2 regions of the Nonomuraea sp. NPDC049378 genome follow, and region 2 is predicted to be linked to the other one. Evidence: riboswitches for the same ligand, from Rfam matches in the RefSeq annotation. Region 2 holds a riboswitch; the other holds the start of a gene.

Region 1 (5,407 bases), on a different contig from region 2:
CGTGCCGGGCAGCTTCGCCCCCACGGCGATCAAGTGGGGCGTCGACAACCGCACCTGCGCGCTCAGGCTCGTCGGGCACGGGCCGTCGCTGCGGATCGAGAACCGCGTGCCGGGCGGTGACGTCAACCCGTACCTCGCGGTGGCGGGAATGGTGGCGGCCGGGCTGCACGGCATCGACAACGAGCTGCCGCTGGAGGACGCGTTCGAGGGCAACGCCTACGACTCGGGCGCGGAGACCGTTCCGCACACGCTGCGGGACGCGCTCCCCCTGTTCGAGGGGTCGAAGCTGGCCCGCGAGGCGTTCGGCGAGGAGGTCGTCGAGCATTACGCGAACAACGCGCGCGTGGAGCTGGCGGCGTTCGACGCGGCGGTGACGGACTGGGAGATGTTCCGTGGTTTCGAGCGAATGTGACGGGTGACCGATGAAGATCGTCAATCCGGCGACGGAGGACGTCGTCGCCGACGTCGAACTGGCCGACGCGGCCGAGGTCGACCGGGCGGTGGAGCGCGCCGGGAAGGCGTACGCCGCCTGGCGGCAGGTGGCGCCCGGCGATCGGGCACGGCTGCTGAGGAGGTTCGCCGACCTGGTGGGCGAGCACAGCGAGGAGCTGGCGCGGCTGGAGATGGCCAACGCCGGGCACCCGATCGGCAACTCCCGCTGGGAGGCCGGCGCCGTACGCGACGTGCTGCACTTCTACGCCGGGGCGCCCGAGCGCGACCACGGCAGGCAGATCCCGGTGCCCGGCGGCGTGGACGTCACCTTCCAGGAGCCGCTGGGCGTGGTGGGCGTCATCGTGCCGTGGAACTTCCCGATGCTGATCATGTCGTGGGGGGTGGCCCCGGCGCTGGCGGCCGGCAACACGGTGATCGTCAAGCCGGCCGAGTGGACTCCCCTGACCGCGCTGAGGCTGGCGGAGCTGGCCCTGGCCGCGGGCCTGCCCGAGGGGGTGCTCCAGGTGCTGCCCGGGGCGGGGGAGGTCGCGGGCGCCCGGCTGGTGGAGCACCCCGGCGTGGCCAAGATCGTGTTCACCGGCTCGACCGAGGTGGGCAAGGAGATCGCGGCCAAGGCGGCGGCCCAGGTCAAGCGGGTCACGCTGGAGCTAGGCGGCAAGTCCGCAAATATCATCTTCGCGGATGCCGATCTCGACAGAGCGGCACAAGCCGCCCCCTACGCGGTCTTCGACAACGCGGGACAGGACTGCTGCGCCAGGTCCCGGCTGCTCGTCCAGTCAAGCGTGTACGACGCCTTCATGGAGCGCCTCTCCGAGGCCGTGCGCGGCGTCGTCGTCGGCGACCCCCGCGACGAGAGCACCGAGATGGGCCCGCTGATCAGCGCCGAGCACCTCGACCGCGTGCGCGGCTTCGTCCAGGACGGCGCCCCCTACCTCCAGGGGTCGTGCCCCGAGGGCAAGGGCTACTGGTTCCCGCCGACCGTGCTCACCCCGGACGTCACCGACCGTGCGTTCACCGAGGAGATCTTCGGGCCGGTCGTGTCGGTGGCGCCCTTCGAGGACGAGGCGGACGCCGTACGCATCGCCAACGACACCCCGTACGGGCTGAGCGGCTCCATCTGGACCCGCGACGTCGGGCGCGCGCTCCGCGTGTCCAGAGCGGTCGAGGCGGGCGCCCTGTCGGTCAACTCCAACGCGTCGGTCCGCTACTGGACCCCGTTCGGCGGCTTCAAGCAGTCAGGGCTGGGCCGGGAACTCGGCCCCGACGCCCTGGCGGCGTTCACGGAGACCAAGAACGTCTTCATCTCCTGGGAGTGAGGCAGCACGTGAAGAGATTGCAGGATCGGGTGGCTGTGATCACCGGCGCGGGCGGCGGCATCGGGCTGGCCACCGCGCGCAGGTTCGCCGACGAGGGCGCCAAGGTGGTCTGCGCCGACCTCGACGAGGAGGCGGGCGTCAAGGCCGCGAACGAGGTCGGCGGCCTCTTCGTACGCGTCGACGTGGCCGACGAGGACGACGTCGCCCGGATGTTCCGTACGGCGTTCGACATCTACGGCAGCGTGGACATCGCCTTCAACAACGCCGGCATCTCGCCGCCCGACGACGACTCGATCCTGGAGACCGGCATCGACGCGTGGCGCCGCGTCCAGGACGTGAACCTGACCAGCGTCTACCTGTGCTGCAAGCACGCCATCCCGTACATGCGGCGGCAGGGCAGGGGCTCGATCATCAACACCGCGTCGTTCGTGGCCGTCATGGGCTCGGCGACCTCGCAGATCTCCTACACGGCGTCCAAGGGCGGGGTGCTGGCGATGTCGCGCGAGCTGGGCGTGCAGTTCGCGCGCGAGGGCATCCGGGTGAACGCGCTGTGCCCGGGCCCGGTGAACACGCCGCTGCTGCAGGAGTTGTTCGCGAAGGACCCCGAGCGGGCGCAGCGGCGCCTGGTGCACGTCCCGGTCGGGCGCTTCGCCGAGGCGTCGGAGATCGCGGCGGCGGTCGCGTTCCTGGCCAGCGACGACGCGTCGTTCATCACGGGCAGCGAGTTCCTGGTGGACGGCGGCATCTCCGGCGCCTACGTCACGCCGCTCTAGGGGGGTCATCGTGCGACGTCCCGTCATCGGGGTCACGTGTTACGTGGAGCCGGCGACGTTCACGGTCTGGCAGGACATGCCGGTCGCGCTCCTGCCGTACATGTACGTCGAGCAGGTCGTCCGGGCCGGCGGCCAGCCGGTCGTGCTCCCGCCCGCGGGGGACGCCGCGCAGGTGGTGAGCCGCCTGGACGGGCTCGTCCTGGCCGGTGGCGGCGACATCGCTCCGGCGAGGTACGGCGAGACGCCGGCGGAGCGTACCGGCTACATCCGCGAATTCCGCGACCAGGCCGAGTTCGCCGTGCTGGCCGCCGCCCTCGACGCCGGGCTGCCCTTCCTCGGCATCTGCCGGGGCCTCCAGGTGCTCAACGTCGCTCTCGGCGGCAGCCTCCACCAGCACCTGCCCGACGTGGTCGGCCACCCGGGTCACTCCCCCGCGCCCGGACGGTTCGGTCACCTGCCCATCACCCCCGTCCCCGGCACCCGCCTGGCCAAGGCGCTGGGCACGGCGCCCGTGACGGTGCCGCACTATCACCACCAGGCCGTCGACCGGCTCGCCCCCGGCCTCACCGTGACCGCGACCGCCGCCGACGGCACCGTCGAAGGGGTGGAGCTGGACTCGGGGCCGTTCACCGTGGCGGCGCAGTGGCACCCGGAGGCGGCCGAGGACCACGCCCTCTTCGAGGCCCTGGTGGCCGCCTGCTGACCGGCGAACGCGACAAGACCCCCAAATCACTACTAGGCTGGCGGGACACACCAGCAAACCGTGCGGGAGAGCACCCTGACAGCCGGTCAGGGTCCCTGAAGGAGCAAGCCCTCCCCGCGAACCTCTCAAGGCAAAGGACCGCACGGCTGACCGGGAGCATGTCTCCTCGGAAGGTGACCTCTGGAAAGCAGGCCCGCAGGGTCTCGCCGAAGGTGAAAGTCCGGCAAAACTCGGGCGAAGCTCTCAGGCATCGATGACAGAGGGGGAGGATGCTGGCATCCAATCCTGTCCTGAGGTGCGATAAATGTCCCGACCTACTCCGCTACGAGACGTGCACGAAAGCCTCGGCGCGACGCTGACCGACTTCGCGGGCTGGCTCATGCCACTCCGGTACGGGAGCGAGTCCGCGGAGCACAGGGCCGTCCGCGAGGCCGCCGGGCTGTTCGACCTCTCGCACATGGGCGAGATCTTCGTGACCGGGCCGCAGGCCGCCGCCGCCCTGGACTACGCGCTGGTCGGCAACATGTCGGCCGTGACGCCCGGACGAGCCAGGTACACCATGATCGTCAACGAGCGGGGCGGGGTGCTGGACGACCTCATCGTCTACCGGCTCGGGGACGAGGAGTTCATGGTCGTCGCGAACGCCTCGAACTACGAGAAGGTCGCCGACGAGCTGGAGAACCGCTCCAAGGCGTACGACGCCGTGGTCGACGACCGTTCGCAGCAGTACGCCCTGATCGCCGTCCAGGGACCCCGCTCCCAGGAGATCCTCGCCACGCTCACCGACGCCGACCTGGCCGGGCTCAAGTACTACGCGGGCCTGCCCGGGCTCGTCGACGGGCGGCAGGCGCTCATCGCGCGCACCGGCTACACCGGCGAGGACGGGTTCGAGCTGTTCGTGGCCGGCCAGGACGCGGTGCCGCTCTGGAACGCGCTCGTGACCGCGGGCGAGCCGTACGGGCTCAAGCCCGCCGGACTGTCCAGCCGCGACACGCTCAGGCTCGAGGCCGGCATGCCCCTGTACGGCAACGAGCTGAGCGCCGAGCTGACCCCGTTCGACGCGGGGCTGGGCAGGGTGGTGAAATTCGACAAGCCGGGCGACTTCGTCGGCAGGTCGGCGCTCGAGGCGGTCAAGGACGACCCGCCGCGGCGCCGTCTCGTCGGTCTGGTCGCCCGGGGCCGCCGGGTGCCGCGCCACGGCTACCCGGTCACCAAGGACGGCGCCGTCGTCGGCGAGGTCACCAGCGGTGCGCCCTCCCAGACCCTGGGCAAGCCCATCGCGCTGGCCTACGTGGACACCGGCGCCGACTCAGGCCTGGCTGTGGACATCCGGGGCAGCCATGAACCCATGGACCTGGCCGAGCTGCCCTTTTACAGGAGGAACAAGTGAGCAACATCCCTGACGACCTGAGCTACACCAAGGAACACGAGTGGGTTTCCGGGGTCGAGGACGGCCTCACCGTGAGCGTCGGCATCACGGCCTACGCCGCCGACGCCCTTGGTGACGTCGTCTTCGTGCAGCTCCCCGAGGTCGGTTCGGTCACCGAGCCGGGCGACTCCGTCGGCGAGGTCGAGTCGACCAAGTCGGTCAGCGAGATCTACACGCCCGTCGGCGGCGAGATCGTCGAGGTCAACCAGGCCATCGTGGACGATCCGAGCCTGGCCAACAGCGACCCGTACGGCGAGGGCTGGATGTTCCGGGTGCGCATGGAGGGCGACCCGGAGGACCTGCTCTCCGCCGAGGAGTACGCCGCGCTCACCTCGGGCGAGTCCTGACCCTGCCAGGCCTCATCGGCTGACGCCGGGGCCCGCGTCCGGGCCCCGGCACTCATGAAGGGCGCATCATCAATGGCGATCAGCGTCTTCGACCTGTTCAAGATCGGTATCGGGCCGTCGAGCTCCCACACGGGAGGCCCGATGGCAGCGGCCCACAAGTTCGCCCGCGGCCTGCATGAGGACGGCCTGCTGCCGCGCGTGGCCAGGGTGGAGGCCATCCTGTACGGCTCGCTCGGCCTGACCGGGAAGGGCCACGGCAGCGACAAGGCGGTCCTGCTGGGCCTGTCCGGCGAGAAGCCGGAACTGGTCGACGTCGACACCGTCGAAGGGCGTCTGGCCGAGATGCGCGAGTCGGGCAGCGTCCGGCTGTACGGCACGCGCGAGAT
Region 2 (5,407 bases):
CCGTGAGCCCGTCGGAGCCCATCATCCGGATGTACGCCCACGAGATCGGCAGGATCCCGGCCGACCCGTAGGGCGCCGCGGAGACGGGCCCCACCGGCGAGCCGTCGCGCAGCGGGTGACCGGGCAGGTAGGGCGCCAGGTGGCCGCGGACCGCGACCGGGCCGACGCCGGGGCCGCCGCCGCCGTGCGGGATGCAGAACGTCTTGTGCAGGTTGAGGTGGGACACGTCGGCCCCGAACTCGCCGGGCTTGGCCAGCCCGACCAGCGCGTTGAGGTTGGCACCGTCGACGTAGACCTGGCCGCCGGCCTGGTGGACCTTGGCGCAGATCTCGGTGATGGTCTCTTCGTAGACGCCGTGCGTCGACGGGTAGGTCACCATGATCGCGGCGAGCGCGTCGCGGTGCTTGGCGATCTTGGCGTCGAGGTCGGCCAGGTCGACGTTACCCTCGGAGTCACAGGCCACGACCACGACCCGCATGCCGGCCATGACGGCGCTGGCGGCGTTGGTGCCGTGGGCCGAGGAGGGGATGAGGCAGACGTCCCGCCCGCTGTCACCGCCCGCGTGGTGGTAGGCGCGGATGGCCAGCAGCCCGGCGAACTCGCCCTGGGAGCCGGCGTTGGGCTGGATGGAGACGGCGTCGTAGCCGGTCACCTCGGCCAGCCAGCGTTCCAGCGTGCCGATCAGCGCGAGGTAGCCCTCGGCCTGGGCGGCGGGCGCGTAGGGGTGGACGGCGGCGAACTCCGGCCAGGTGATCGGCTCCATCTCGGTGGTCGCGTTGAGCTTCATCGTGCAGGAGCCCAGCGGGATCATGGACCGGTCGAGCGCGATGTCCTTGTCCTGCAGCCGGCGCAGGTAGCGCAGCATCGCGGTCTCGGAGCGGTGGTCGTGGAAGACCGGGTGGGTCAGGTAGGCGGACTCGCGCAGCAGCGGGGCGGGCAGCGCGTCGGCGGCGCCCTCGACGTCGGTGCGGGGGGTCGTGACCCCGAACGCGGCCTGCACCGTGACCAGCTCGGCGGCTCCGGTCTTCTCGTCGCAGGCGATCGAGACGTGGTCGGCGTCCACCTGCCAGAGGTTGACGCCCCGCTCGGCGGCGGCGGCGACCACGGCGGACGCCCGCCCGGGCACGCGCACGAGCACGGTGTCGAAGAACTCGGCGTGCACGACCTCCACGCCCGCCCGGCGCAGCCCCTCCGCCAGGGCGGCGGCGTGGCGGTGCACCCGGTGGGCGATGCGGCGCAGGCCCTCCGGGCCGTGGTAGACGGCGTACATGCTCGCGATGACGGCGAGCAGGACCTGCGCGGTGCAGATGTTGCTGGTGGCCTTCTCGCGGCGGATGTGCTGCTCGCGGGTCTGCAGGGCCAGGCGGTAGGCGGGGTCGCCGTCGGCGTCGACGGAGACGCCGACCAGGCGGCCGGGCAGCTGCCGCTGCAGGCCCTCGCGTACGGACATGTAGGCGGCGTGCGGCCCGCCGAACCCGAAGGGCACCCCGAACCGCTGCGAGGAGCCCACGGCGATGTCGGCGCCCAGCTCGCCGGGGGCGGCCACGAGCGTCAGTGCCAGCAGGTCGGCGGCGGCCACGACGAGGGCGCCCGCCTCGTGCGCGGCGGCGGCCACGGCGCGGAAGTCACGCAGCCGGCCGGACGCTCCTGGGTACTGGACGAGCACGCCGAAGCACTCGGGCAGCTCGCCGTCGAGGGAGTGCTCCACGAGCGTGATGCCGAGCGGCTCGGCCCTGGTGGCGAGGACGGCCTTGGTCTGGGGCAGCGCGTCGGCGTCGACCACGAACACGGCGCTCTTGGACTTGCCCGCCCTGCGGGCCAGCGTCATGGCCTCGGCCGCGGCGGTCGCCTCGTCGAGGAGCGAGGCTCCGGACACGGGCAGGCCGGTGAGGTCGGAGACGACGGTCTGGAAGTTGAGCAGCGCCTCGAGGCGGCCCTGCGAGATCTCCGGCTGGTAGGGGGTGTAGGCGGTGTACCAGCCCGGGTTCTCCAGCAGGTTGCGGCGGATGACGGCGGGCGTGACCGTGTCGTGGTAGCCCAGCCCGATCATCGAGGTCAGCACCTGGTTACGGTCGGCCAGGGCGCGCAGCTCGGCGATGGCCTCGGCCTCGCCGGCGGGGGCGGGCAGCGTGAGCCGGTCCTTCGCCCTGATGGACTCGGGGACGGCGACCGCCACCAGATCCGCCACGGACTCGAAGCCCACGGCCTCGAGCATGCGCTGCTGTTCGGACTCGGAGGGGCCGATGTGCCGGGACGAGAACGGCGGGGCGGACAGATCGGTCATGGAGATGCCTCCCGAGGCTGTGGAGACCGGCGCCAGGGCGCGGGCGTGTGCCGGATCTCCCCCTCTGTCAGCGCGGGCCCCGGACAAGCGCGGGGCCGCGACCTGAGAGCTTCACCCCGGTGGGGCTTGCACCGTCGGTGAGGCGCGCCTGGCGGGTGCGCCTGCTTTCCAGAGTTGCCTCGCCCGAGCGGTACGGGATGCCTGAGAGATTCCGGGGAGGGTTGCTCCTTCGGCGCCCCGGAGCCCAGGGGGCCCGGAGACTCTCCCGCACGGGGTCGTCGGCCTTTCTGCCCTCAGGTTACTACGCCCGATTCGTACGGCTGCCAGGAGCCGTGCTCACCCCGTGCGGCGGGCGCGGCGGCGCCGGGCGAGTTCGTCAGCGGGATGGTCGGCCGGGACGGTGTCCTCGACCGCCGCGCGTTCCCCCGGCAGCTCCGCGAGGGAGCCCTCGACCTCGCGCCAGACCCGGCCGAGCGCGATGCCGAACACGCCCTGCCCGCCCTGGAGCAGGTCTATCACCTCGTCGGCCGAGGTGCACTCGTAGACGCTGACGCCGTCGCTCATGAGCGTGATCTGCGCGAGGTCGGCGACCCCGCGGTCACGCAGATGTTGCACGGCCGTGCGGATCTGCTGCAACGACACCCCGGTGTCGAGGAGCCGCTTGACGACCTTGAGGACCAGGATGTCGCGGAAGCTGTAGAGACGCTGGGAGCCGGAGCCCTGCGCGGCTCTTATCGTGGGCTCGACGAGGCCCGTGCGCGCCCAGTAGTCGAGCTGCCGATAGGTGATGCCGGCCGCCGAGCATGCCGTCGGCCCGCGGTATCCGATGTCGCCCGGCAGCGCCGCGGGCTGTTCGTCGAAGAGCAGACCCTGCTCCCCGGCACGCTGCCGCGCGCTTTCGCGCCGCACCGGATCTTCCTGGCCGGCCGTCTTTCCCTCGCCGCTGCTGACCGCCACGCGGACCTCCGGCTTTCTCTCATCCCGTGGCCTGATCTGGGGGTACGTGAAGCGCGGCCACGGGTTTCACTTGCACCGTAGGACCGCGACCATGCTCAGTCAACGATCCGGCTCGGCGCGTCGTGAAGCGTAAATGCACTGAAATACCTACCCCGCCCGGCCGAAGTCCTCGGGAGTGATCGTGTCAAGAAACTCCCTGAACTTCTCCACCTCGTCTTCCTGGTCGTCCGGGATGATCACCCCGGCCTCCTGGACGACCTCTTCGCTGGCGAAGATGCGCGCCCCGGTGCGCAGGGCGAGCGCGATCGAGTCGGACGGCCGCGCGCTCACCTCCACGCCGTTGGAGAACACCAGGTCGGCGAAGAAGATGCCGTCACGCAGGGCGACGATGTTGACCGCCCGCAGGCCTACGCCCAGCGCGCTCAGCACGTCACGGAAGAGGTCGTGGGTGAGCGGCCGCGGCGGAGGCTCCTCTGCCTGGGCCAGAGCGATGGCCGTGGCTTCCGTCATGCCAATCCATATAGGAAGGAACCGCTCCCCGTGTGCCTCCTTCAGCAAGACGATCGGCTGATTTGTGGGCATTTCAACCCGAACGCCCACAACCTCCATCTGCAACACGGGCTGCTCCGTATTCCTGACCGGTGACCCGGCACAGCTATTTGGTCGTTGCTTCTGCTGACTGGCTTCTGCATTTCAACGTAACACCCGGCGGGCCTGGAATGTGCCGCCGCCTCCCAGCTCGCCGCGGTCTCAGCGCCCCAGCACGGACCGGACACCCGTGCGCACAAGGGATGCGTGCAGGTCGAGCAGGAGTGCGGAAAGCTCCCTGGCCACCTCGTCGGCCTCGCCGATGGCACCGGGGGCGCGCCGCTTGAGTATCGGTGCGACGGTCTGCTCGACCAGGCCGCACTCGCGCTCGGCCGCCGCCTTGACCGCGCGCAGATGCCGGGCGCGCAGGCCGAAGCGGGCCAGGGCGCCGACGGTGCGGGCCACCGCGAGCGCCTCCTCGTCGTAGCGACGGGCCACCGGGGCGAGCAGGCCGTAGTCCTCCAGCTCGGCGAGGGTCTCCTCGTCGATGCTCGCGGCCTCGATCAGCTCGGCCCGGCTGAGCCTGCTCTCCTGCTTGCCGTTGTCCTGCAGGGCGCGCGGGCGGCCGAAGCCCTCCGCCATCTTGTCCTTGATCACCCGCAGCGGCAGGTAGTGGTCGCGCTGCTCGGTGAGGATGAAGCGCAGCTGCTCCACGTGCAGGTGCGTGAACTTGCGGTAGCCGGACGGGCTGCGCTCGGGCTCGATCAGCCCTTCGCCCTCCAGGAAACGGATCTTGGAGATGGTGACATCGGGGAACTCGCCCTGCAGGAGCGCGAGCACCTCCCCGATGCTCATGTGCGAGCGTGCCGCCTGCGACGTCATGCGCGCTCCTCCCCTTGCCGCATGGTCACGCACGAGACGGCGTCCGCCGGTCGCCCGCTTCGCCCCCTCATGCCCCGGAGCTGCCCCGCATCAGGAAGACAAGGCGGAACTTGCCGATCTGCACCTCGTCGCCGGAGTGCAGGGGAACCTCCTCGATCCGCTCCCTGTTGACGTAGGTGCCGTTGAGGCTGCCCACGTCGCGCACGGAGAACTGGCCGCCGCGGTGGCGGTAGAACTCGACGTGGCGGCGGGAGACGGTGATGTCGTCGAGGAAGATGTCACTCTCCGGATGGCGCCCGGTCGTGGTCAGGTCCTTGTCGAGCCGGAAGCGGCTGCCCTGGTTGGGCCCCCTGGTCACCGTGAGCAGCGCCGCGCCGGGCGGCAGCTGCTCGACCAGCGCCCGCTCGGCCAGGAGCATGTCGCCTGTCTCAGCCTCATACGCCTCGATTCCCGCCACCGAGATCGTCGATGTGGTGTCCCCGGAGACCTCGAGTCTGGTCAGCGGTGACCCACAGCGGGAACAGAAACGGGCATCCTCGGGGTTGGCGTGCCCGCACTGCGTGCAGTAGACGCTCGGCATCGATCGGCTCGGCCTCCTACCGCGAAGACGCGGCGACGGTGCTCTGGAGCGCGCCTCGCTTCGCTTTTTCAAGTTTGCGAATGCCGCAACTTACGCTGATCAGCGGCAAAGGTCAAGACGGGGCGCTGGACTGTGGTCAGGACGCAGACAAAGTTACCGCCGCCCCTGCCCTGCGG

The links. Region 2 has a riboswitch for glycine ahead of gcvP (aminomethyl-transferring glycine dehydrogenase). Riboswitches for the same ligand answer to the same signal wherever they lie in the genome.
Region 1: it holds a riboswitch for glycine, as region 2 does, so the genes downstream of both, gcvT (glycine cleavage system aminomethyltransferase GcvT) here and gcvP (aminomethyl-transferring glycine dehydrogenase) in region 2, are expected to answer to the same signal.

The regions. Positions count from the first base shown of each region.
Region 1 is NZ_JBVJHP010000028.1:49,130-54,536, reverse strand. Features, by position in the region: gene ACZ6SA_RS42470 (glutamine synthetase family protein) at 1-412, shown strand, start outside; gene ACZ6SA_RS42465 (aldehyde dehydrogenase family protein) at 423-1,769, shown strand; gene ACZ6SA_RS42460 (3-oxoacyl-ACP reductase) at 1,778-2,542, shown strand; gene ACZ6SA_RS42455 (gamma-glutamyl-gamma-aminobutyrate hydrolase family protein) at 2,553-3,245, shown strand; glycine riboswitch at 3,299-3,396, shown strand; glycine riboswitch at 3,416-3,515, shown strand; gene gcvT (glycine cleavage system aminomethyltransferase GcvT) at 3,550-4,635, shown strand; gene gcvH (glycine cleavage system protein GcvH) at 4,632-5,021, shown strand; gene ACZ6SA_RS42440 (L-serine ammonia-lyase) at 5,094-5,407, shown strand, end outside.
Region 2 is NZ_JBVJHP010000013.1:137,370-142,776, forward strand. Features, by position in the region: gene gcvP (aminomethyl-transferring glycine dehydrogenase) at 1-2,284, opposite strand, end outside; glycine riboswitch at 2,463-2,562, opposite strand; gene ACZ6SA_RS27855 (MerR family transcriptional regulator) at 2,621-3,241, opposite strand; gene ACZ6SA_RS27860 (bifunctional nuclease family protein) at 3,389-3,859, opposite strand; gene ftsR (transcriptional regulator FtsR) at 3,992-4,651, opposite strand; gene ACZ6SA_RS27870 (FHA domain-containing protein) at 4,719-5,231, opposite strand.